2 regions of the Streptomyces sp. NBC_00209 genome follow, and region 1 is predicted to be linked to the other one. Evidence: riboswitches for the same ligand, from Rfam matches in the RefSeq annotation. Region 1 holds a riboswitch; the other holds the start of a gene.
What was found. A riboswitch is a leader RNA that binds a small molecule or an ion and turns the genes downstream of it on or off. The one in region 1 is predicted to bind thiamine pyrophosphate.
Positions count from the first base shown of each region.

Region 2: another riboswitch for thiamine pyrophosphate. It lies ahead of thiC (phosphomethylpyrimidine synthase ThiC); the one in region 1 lies ahead of OG867_RS06960 (thiamine ABC transporter substrate binding subunit).

Region 1 is NZ_CP108121.1:1,620,021-1,625,064, forward strand. It holds gene OG867_RS06955 (ABC transporter permease) at 1-1,397, opposite strand, end outside; gene OG867_RS06960 (thiamine ABC transporter substrate binding subunit) at 1,484-2,587, opposite strand; TPP riboswitch at 2,673-2,789, opposite strand; gene rlmN (23S rRNA (adenine(2503)-C(2))-methyltransferase RlmN) at 2,860-3,966, opposite strand; gene OG867_RS06970 (hypothetical protein) at 4,085-4,612, shown strand; gene OG867_RS06975 (phosphatidate cytidylyltransferase) at 4,678-5,044, opposite strand, start outside.
Region 2 is NZ_CP108121.1:3,468,041-3,473,084, reverse strand. It holds gene OG867_RS15640 (DUF5326 family protein) at 1-122, shown strand, start outside; gene OG867_RS15635 (IclR family transcriptional regulator) at 362-1,132, shown strand; gene OG867_RS15630 (SsgA family sporulation/cell division regulator) at 1,234-1,671, shown strand; gene OG867_RS15625 (YibE/F family protein) at 1,751-3,079, opposite strand; TPP riboswitch at 3,150-3,283, shown strand; gene thiC (phosphomethylpyrimidine synthase ThiC) at 3,276-5,044, shown strand, end outside.

The DNA.
Region 1 (5,044 bases):
GCGAACGCGAACCCGGCGGCGACCAGCAGCGCCCGCCGTACGAGCGGGAAGTCCACCTCGCGCCAGGCCCGCAGCGGCGAGGCCCCGAGCACCGCCGCCGCCTCGCGCAGCCGCGCGTCCACAGCTCGGAGCACCGGCAGCATGGTCCGTACGACGAAGGGCACCCCGACCAGCGCCTGGGCGAGCGGCACCAAAATCCAGGAGGTACGGAGGTCCAGCGGCGGCTTGTCCAGGGTGATCAGGAAGCCGAAGCCGACGGTGACCGCGGAGACCCCGAGCGGCAGCATCAGCAGCGCGTCGAAGCCCCGGACCAGCCGGCCCGCCCGCCGGGTGAGCGCGGCGGCTGCGAGCCCCCCGACGACAAGGGCGATCAGGGTCGCGACGAGGGCGTAGCGCAGGGAGTTCCCGATGGCCTCGACCGGCGCCACCAGGAACGTACCGCTGTTGGCGTCCGCCGAGGTCAGCGCGCGGTAGTAGGCGAACCCGGAGCCGCCCAGCGAGCGTTCCACCAGCACCGCGAGCGGCAGCAGGACCAGCACCAGCACGCTCAGCAGGACCCCGGCGAGCAGCGTCCACTGCCCGGCCCCCTGCGGCTTGCGCGCGGTCATGGCCGGGTCGACCAGCTTCAGCGCGCGCTCCCTGCGGCGTACGGTCCAGGCGTGCACGGCGAGGATCGCGCCGACGGCGGCGAACTGCACGAGCGTCAGCACGGCGGCCGTGGGCAGGGCGAGCAGCTGCGCGGTCTGCCGGTAGATCTCCACCTCCAGCGTGGAGAAGCCGGGACCTCCGAGGATCTGTACGACCCCGAAGGAGGTGAAGGTGAAGAGGAAGACCATCAGCGCGGCGGCGGCCACGGCTGGGGCGAGCGCGGGCAGCGTGACGCGCCGCCACGCGGTGAACCGGCTCGCCCCCAGCACCCGGGCGGCCTCCTCCTGGCGCGGGTCGAGCTGCGCCCAGAGCCCGCCGACGGTCCGCACGACGACCGCGTAGTTGAAGAAGACGTGCGCCAGCAGGATCGCCCACACCGTGGTGTCGAGCCGTACGCCCCACAGCTCGTCCAGCAGCCCACCGCGTCCGAGCAGCGCGAGGAACGCGGTGCCCACGACGACGGTCGGCAGCACGAACGGCACCGTGACCACGGCCCGCAGCACCTGCTTGCCGGGGAAGTCGAACCGGGCGAAGACATACGCGCCGGGCAGCGCGATCAGCAGGGTCAGCGCGGTCGAGGCGAGCGCCTGCCACAGCGTGAACCACAGGACGTCCCGGATCTCCGGCCGGGTCAGCACCTCGCCGAACCGGCCGAACTGCCAGACGCCGTCCGCCTTGAGCCCCCGGCCCACGATCGCGGCGACCGGGTAGGCGAAGAACACGGCGAAGAACGCGACGGGCACGGCCATCAGGCCGAGCCGCACCGCGGTCCCGCGCCGGGCCCGGGCGCGTGCCGACCTCCCGCGCGCGCCCGGTCCGCGTACGGGAGTCTTCGCTACTTCACTACGAGCGAGGACCATGACTGGACCCACTGCTCACGGTTCTTGGCGATGGCGTCCGGGGCGACGGTCGCCGGCTTCTCCGCGGTGGCACCGAACTCGGTGAAGAGCCCGGGCACCTTCGCGTCCTTCGCGACCGGGCTGACGAACATGGTGAGCGGCATGTCCTCCTGGAACTTCTTCCCGATCAGGAAGTCCAGCAGGGCCTTGCCGCCCGCCTCGTTCTTCGCGCCGTCCAGCAGACCCGCGAACTCGATCTGGCGGAAGCACGTCCCGGTGGCGACCCCGGTCGGCGCGGTCTTCGGCCGCGGGTCCGCGTACAGCACCTCGACGGGCGGGCTGGAGGCGTAGCTGACGACGAGCGGGCGGTCGGCCTTGGCCTTCCTGCCGCCGGCCGAGCCGGAGAACTCCTCGTTGTACGCCTGCTCCCAGCCGTCCACGACCTTGACGCCGTTGTCCTTCAGCTTCTTCCAGTAGTCCTGGTAGCCGTCCTCGCCGAAGGTGCCGACGGTGCCGAGGAGGAAGCCGAGGCCGGGCGAGGAGGTCGCGGCGTTCTCGGTGACGAGCAGGTCCTTGTACGCGGGCTTCGCCAGGTCGGCGAAGGTCTTCGGCGGCGCGAGCTTCTTGTCGGCGAAGTACTTCTTGTCGTAGTTGACGCAGATGTCGCCGGTGTCGACCGGGGTGACCCGGTGCTTGTCCGCGTCCAGCTGGACATCGGCCGGGACCCGGTCCAGGCCCTTGGCCTCGTACGGCGTGAACAGGCCGTTGTCGAGGGCGCGCGAGAGCAGGGTGTTGTCGACGCCGAAGAACACGTCGCCGCGCGGGGAACCCTTGGTCAGGATCTCCTGGTTCAGGGCGGCGCCCGCGTCCCCGCTCTTGAGGACCTTGACGGTGTAGCCGGTCTCCCGGGTGAACTCCTTCAGCACGTCCTTGGAGGCGTTGAAGGAGTCGTGGCTGACCAGGGTGACGGTCTTGGAACCGGAGCCCTTGGTCGAACCGGAACCGGACGCCGAGTCGTCGGAACTTCCGCAGCCGGCCAGCGCGGTGACGCCGAGCGCGGCGGCGACGGCCGCCACCGCGGCCTTCTGGGTGGTGCTCATGTGTGATTCCTCCTGGAGTGACCAGGAAGAGACGCGGCCCTGCCCGCACACCGGCGCGGAGCCGGAAGCGGGCAGGGCGCAACAGCTTGAGTATGGTCCGAACTTCCTACCCGGAATGACCCGGGCGAGGTTCAGAGGGTCTGCGGCCAACCTGTCCTTGGTGCCGCACTCTCAGCGCTGTGGCGCTCCCCTGTCGGAATATGCAGTTGATTTCGGCCCCAGGCTACACGGCCGTTTTCGGCCGTGACCCCGGGCACCGACGGTCGCCCGCCTCAGCGCTCGGAGGCCGCCAGCTGCCCGCAGGCGCCGTCGATCTCCTGGCCCCGGGTGTCCCGGACGGTGACCGGCACGCCGTGGTTCGCGATGGCCTCCACGAACGCCCGCTCGTCCTCGGGCCGCGAGGCGGTCCACTTGGAGCCGGGCGTCGGGTTGAGCGGGATGAGGTTGACGTGGACCCGCTTGCCCTTGAGGAGGCGGCCCAGCAGGTCTCCGCGCCACGCCTGGTCGTTGATGTCGCGGATCAGGGCGTACTCGATGGAGATGCGGCGGCCCGACTTCTCCGCGTACTCCCACGCGGCGTCCAGCACCTCGCGCACCTTCCACCGGGTGTTCACCGGCACGAGGGTGTCGCGCAGCTCGTCGTCCGGGGCGTGCAGCGAGACCGCGAGGCGGCACTTGAACCCCTCGTCGGCGAACCGCAGCATCGCGGGCACCAGGCCGACGGTGGACACGGTGATCCCGCGCTGCGAGAGGCCGAGGCCGTCGGGCTCCGGGTCGGTCAGCCGGCGGATCGCGCCGACGACGCGGTTGTAGTTGGCCAGCGGCTCGCCCATGCCCATGAACACGATGTTGGACAGCCGGGCGGGGCCGCCGGGGACCTCACCGTCGCGCAGGGCCCGCATGCCGTCCACGATCTGGTGGACGATCTCCGCGGTGGAGAGGTTCCGGTCGAGACCGGCCTGCCCGGTCGCGCAGAACGGGCAGTTCATCCCGCAGCCGGCCTGCGAGGAGATGCACATCGTGACCCGCTCCGGGTAGCGCATCAGGACGGACTCGACCAGCGTCCCGTCGTGCAGCTTCCAGAGGGTCTTACGGGTGGTGTCGTCGTCGCAGCTGACGTGCCGGACGACGGACATCAGGTCGGGGAACATCGCCTCGGCGAGCTTGTCCCGCGATCCGGCCGGGATGTTGGTCCACTCGGCCGGGTCGTGCGCGTACCGCGCGAAGTAGTGCTGCGAGAGCTGCTGGGCGCGGAACGGCTTCTCGCCGACCGCGGCGACGGCCTCCCTGCGCTCGGCGGGCGTGAGGTCGGCGAGGTGCCGCGGCGGCTTCTTGGCTCCGCGGGGCGCGACGAAAGTGAGTTCTCCGGGCTTAGGCATGGTTCCTCCAGTGTCGCAGACGCGCGGAGGTACCCCGGTGCGTCGCGGTGAGGGACGGCTCACGGGGTAACCGGAACACCACAGGGAGTTCGTAGCCGCCGCGCAGGAGGTAGGTGCCGTGCACACCGTCAAACACTGGTTCAACGACAGCCTGATCGGGCAGGGCGTGGTGGTCTTCGGACTCGGCGTGGGTCTGAACGCACTGTTACGCCACGACGAGCATCCGGCCATGTGGCTGGTCCAGGGCGCCGTCTACACCGTCGTCGTGATGGTGGCCCTGGTCCTCCAGCGGAGGCGGACGAGCCGGGTCACGGGCGCCTCCCCGAGCGCCGTCGCCGGGCTCCTGCGGAAGATCCGCCACCACGAGGTGCCGCGCGACCCGCAGGAGCGGGCCGTGCTGCGGCGACTCGTCGACGACCAGCTGGGCCGGATCGAGCGGGGCAAGCGGTGGCTGCCGTACTGGCTGGGCGCCATGGGCCTGGTCGCCATCGGTCTGCTCGTCCTGGGCGCCACCCGTGGCTCCCTCGGGTACGCCCTGCTCTTCGCCGCCTTCGTGGCGGTGTTCTGTGCCTGGATCCTGTGGATGCGCCGCCGGGCGGTGGCCCTCTACCGCGACATGCGGGTGGCGCTGCGCGAACAGGGCTGACGCCACATGGCTGAGGGGCCACCGCTCGCGAGCGGTGGCCCCTCAGCCATGTGCGGACGCCGGTCTCAGCCGGAGCCGACGAACAGCACGAGCAGCAGCCAGACCACCGGGGCGGTCGGCAGCAGGGAGTCCAGCCGGTCCATGATCCCGCCGTGGCCGGGCAGCAGCGTGCCCATGTCCTTGATCCCGAGGTCCCGCTTGATCATGGACTCGCCCAGGTCGCCCAGGGTGGCGCTGGCCGCGACCGCGAGGCCCAGCAGCAGCCCCTGCCACCAGGAACCGTCATCGATCAGGAACTGCATGCACAGCGCACCGGCCACCATGGCGAAGGTGACCGCTCCGAACAGGCCCTCGCGGGTCTTGCCGGGGCTGATGCGCGGAGCCAGCTTGTGCTTGCCGAACCGCCAGCCGACCGCGTACGCCCCCGTGTCG
Region 2 (5,044 bases), 1.8 Mb from region 1:
CCAGCCTGGTCACGTTCGTGGTCGGCCTGCTCTTCAAGATCCTGATCTTCGTGATCCTGGTCGGCGGGCTCGTTTTCGTCGTACGGAAGTTCATGTCGTCGTCCTCCGGAAACGGCTGGTGACCGCACGTCCGACGGGGGATTAGCCCAGCTGAGCTAAGGGAAAGGCGAATCGGCACCCGGTCACAGGGCGGCCGATACAGTGACTCTCCTCTGCCACCACCTGGGAAAACACCGTAAGTCACCACCCCGACCAGTGGTTTGTGCGGGATCCGGCCTCCGGACCCCAGGTCCGCGGCAGACCTGTGGGGGCGGCCCCCACGGGCGGGCTGACCGCCCGTCACCACGCCTGGGGGTGACCGTTGACCACGGCATCGAGTACGGCTGTTCCGACGCTCATCGGGTCGGTGCAGCGGGCGCTGAGGCTGCTGGAGGCTGTGGGTACCCATCGCGACGGGGCCCCGGCCAAACAGCTCGCGAGGGAAGCGGGGCTTCCTCTTCCCACCGCCTACCACCTGCTGCGGACCCTGACCCACGAGGGGTATCTGCGCCGGGAGAACGGCGTCTTCCGCTTCGGCGCCGCCGCCGAACGGCTGATGGGCGACCGCGCCGCTCAGAGCCGCCGCAGCATCATGGCCCGTTCGCTGGGCCGCTGGCGGGACGTCGTCGGAGCCCCGGTGTACTGCGCCATCTACCGCGAGGGCGAGATCGAGCTCCTCGCTGTGGCGGACACCCCCGAGCGGCCGGCGGTCGACGAATGGGCGGCGTTCCGCGAGACCGGGCACGCGCACGCGATCGGTCAGTGTCTGCTGAGCCGGCTGGACGAGAAGGCCCGTGAGGACCACCTGGACCGGCACCCGGTGCGCCCGCTGACCCGGTACTCGGTGCGCGACCGTGCGGCGTTCCTCACCCGGCTGCGGTCGCTGGAGCGTACGGAACCGGTCATCGAGCGGCAGGAGTACGCGCTCGGGACCGTCTGCGCCGCCATCCCGATCACGGCCGGATTCACCGCCGCAGCGATGGCCATTTCGGTACCCCTCCACGAGGAGGATCGGTTGCTGCCCGCAGTCGAACGACTACGCGGTGAAGTGTCTAGCCTCTTGCGTTCGTTCGTGTTCTCTATCAGTATCTGAAAAATCACTCCTTGTGATCTGCTATCGCGTGCACCACGATGGCGTCAATAGGGCCATGGGGGATCATTCCTGGCCAGATTCATCTACTGCGGGGTTGAACGATGCGCGAGTCGGTTCAAGCTGAGGTCATGATGAGCTTCCTCGTCTCCGAGGAGCTCTCATTCCGTATCCCGGTGGAGCTCCGGTACGAAGTGTGCGATCCGTACGCGATCCGGATGACCTTCCATCTGCCCGGCGACGCCCCCGTCACCTGGGCCTTCGGCCGTGAGCTGCTGCTCGACGGCCTCAACAGCCCCAGTGGCGACGGCGATGTGCACATCGCGCCGACCGAGCCTGAGGGGCTGTGTGATGTACACATCCGGTTGCAGGTGGGCGCCGACCGTGCGCTCTTCCGGGCGGGCACGGCACCTCTTGTCGCCTTCCTCGACCGTACGGACAAGCTGGTGCCGCTCGGGCAGGAGTGCACGCTGGGTGACTTCGACGGCAACTTGGAGGAGGCGCTGGGGCGCATTCTGGCCGAAGAGCAGAACGCGGGCTGAAGCGGTCCACGGCCCGGGAGCCGTCTTGGCACTCGAACACGACACCTGCCGATCGGGTGAATCACGCTGTGTGTTCAGGTCACGACCTCGCCCGCCGTCGCCGGCCCCTGCCGCTCCGCACGGGTGCCGAAGCCCCGGCTTCCGCGCCGACCCCCGTGCGGTCCGCGGAGACGACCAGCGCCGCGAGCGCTGTCGTCACCGGCACGGAGGCGACCAGTCCGATCGAGCCCACGAGGGTGCGCACGATCTCCTCCGCCACCAGCTCGCTGTTGGCGACCGTCCCCACACTGCTCTGCGCGACCGTGAACAGCAGCAGGAGGGGCAGCGCGGCGCCCGCATAGGCGAGCACCAGGGTGTTGACCACGGAGGCGATGTGATCGCGGCCGATTCTGATCCCTGCCCGGTAGAGCTGATTCGCACTCATGGTGGGGTTCGCCTGGCGCAGCTCCCAGACCGCCGAGGTCTGGGTGACCGTGACGTCGTCAAGCACTCCCAGGGAGCCGATGATGACGCCGGCCAGCAGCAGTCCGCTCATGTCGATGTGCGGATACAGGCCGTGGATGAGGCCGGTGTTGTCGTCGGTGTTCCCGCTCAGGCTCGCCCAGCCGATGAAGAGCGAGCCCAGCAGCCCGATCAGGACCAGTGAGATCAGGGTGCCGATGACGGCGACGGAGGTGCGGGCGGTCAACCCGTGGCAGATGTAGAGCGCGATCAGCATGATCGCTCCGGCCCCGACGACCGCCACCAGCAGCGGATTCGAGCCCTGAAGTATCGCCGGAAGGATGAACAGGGTCAGTACGGCGAACGACAGGGCGAGCGCCACCAGGGCCATGACCCCGCGCATCCTGCCCACGAGCACCACCGCGAGGGCGAAGATCCCGGCCAGCAGTATCAGCGGGAACTTCCGGTTCACGTCCGTCACGGAGTACTGGAGGTCATGGGGCGCGTCGGGGGCGTACGCCACCACCACCCCCTGGCCCTCCCGCAGTTGCCTCGGCGCGTCCGGCTGCACGACTTCGACGAACCGGCGCCCCGAGTCGGGGCCGGTGGTGACCTCGACGGTGGCCTTCTCGCAGAGTCCGCCGGAAGCCGACCGGCCCTCGGGGGGTTGGGTCTCGCCGCTGACGGGAAGCTGGGCGGCGTTCACGTCCTTGCAGTCGACCTCGACGACGCTCACCACCTTTCCCTGCTGGGTCTGCCGGTCGAAACCGACGCCGGTCCGTTCGTGCGCCGGCGCACCATTCGGCCAGAGCACCACGAGACCGACGAGTACGGCGGTCGCGAAGGGGATCAGCACGGCGGCGATCACCTTGCGCAGATGGGTGGAGACGGGTGCGGCCGGGCCATGGCTGTGCGTGTGCGCGTGCTGATGGCCCTGCGGTTCTGAGTCGCGATGAGGGGGCGTCACCGGCCGATCATCGCAAGAAGGACGGGGCCCTCTGTTCAGCTCGCCCGTCCGAGGGCTAGCGTGGTGGCACCTTTGCACACGCGGGAGCTCGGAGCACCGGGCTGAGAGGGCGCTGACCGCCGTACGACCGTACGGGAGACGCTGCGCCGACCGCCGAACCTGTTACCGGGTAATGCCGGCGTAGGGAGTAGGTCTCATGACCACATCGGACACACGCACGCCTGCCTCCAATCAGGGCGACGAGGCCGGGAAGTCCATCGGCTGGCACAAGGGATACGTCCAGGGGCCGCGCCCCGACATCCGGGTGCCGGTCCGCCAGGTGCGCCTGACCAACGGCAAGGACATGACGCTGTACGACACGTCCGGGCCGTACACCGACCCCGCGGCCGAGACCGACGTCCGGCGCGGCCTCGCACCGCTCCGGGAGAACTGGATCATCGCCCGCAGCGACACCGAGGAGTACGCGGGCCGCCCCGCCCGCCCGGAGGACGACGGGCTCAAGCACACCTCGCCGCGGGGTGGGCTGCGCAATCTGGACGCGGTGTTCCCCGGTCGGCCGCGCCGCCCGCGGCGGAGCCGGGACGGCCGCCCCGTCACCCAGCTCGCGTACGCCCGCAGGGGCGAGATCACCCCGGAGATGGAGTACGTCGCGGTCCGCGAGAACGTGCCGGCGGAGGTGGTGCGCGAGGAGATCGCGGCCGGCCGCGCGGTGCTGCCCGTCAACGTCAACCACCCGGAGACCGAGCCGATGATCATCGGAAAGCGGTTCCTGGTGAAGGTCAATGCCAACATCGGCAACTCCGCGGTGACGTCCTCCATCGAGGAGGAGGTGGACAAGATGACGTGGGCGACCCGGTGGGGCGCGGACACGGTCATGGACCTTTCCACCGGCCGCAACATCCACACCACCCGTGAGTGGGTTCTTCGCAATTCACCCGTGCCGATCGGAACCGTCCCCCTTTACCAGGCCCTTGAGAAGGTCGACGGACGGGCGGAGGAACTGACCTGGGAGATCTACAAGGACACCGTCGTCGAGCAGGCCGAGCAGGGCGTGGACTACATGACGGTGCACGCCGGCGTACGCCTGCCGTACGTGCCGCTGACCGCCCGGCGCAAGACGGGCATCGTCTCCCGGGGCGGCTCGATCATGGCGGCGTGGTGCCTGGCGCACCACAAGGAGTCGTTCCTGTACGAGCACTTCGAGGAGCTCTGCGAGATCCTCGCCGCGTACGACGTGACGTACTCACTGGGCGACGGGCTGCGCCCCGGGTCGATCGCGGACGCCAACGACGAGGCCCAGTTCGCTGAACTGCGCACGCTCGGCGAACTGAACGCGGTCGCCAAGCGCTTCGGCGTGCAGACCATGATCGAGGGCCCGGGGCACGTCCCGATGCACAAGATCAAGGAGAACATCGACCTTCAGCAGGAGATCTGCGAGGAGGCGCCGTTCTACACGCTCGGCCCGCTGACCACCGACATCGCGCCGGCGTACGACCACATCACCTCGGGCATCGGCGCCGCGATGATCGCCTGGTGGGGGACGGCGATGCTCTGTTACGTGACGCCCAAGGAGCACCTGGGGCTGCCGAACCGGGACGATGTGAAGACCGGGGTCATCACGTACAAGATCGCGGCCCATGCCGCCGACCTGGCCAAGGGGCATCCGGGGGCGCAGGAATGGGACGACGCGCTGTCGGACGCCCGGTTCGAATTCCGCTGGGAGGACCAGTTCAACCTGGCGCTCGACCCGGACACGGCGCGGGAGTTCCACGACGAGACGCTGCCGGCCGAGCCCGCGAAGACGGCGCACTTCTGCTCGATGTGCGGTCCGAAGTTCTGTTCGATGAAGATCAGCCACAGCATCACCGAGCAGTTCGGCGGCGCGAACGGCGCGGAGGCGACGGCCGAGGAGATCGCCGAGGGGATGCTCGGCAAGTCGCGTGAGTTCGCTGCGGGCGGGAACCG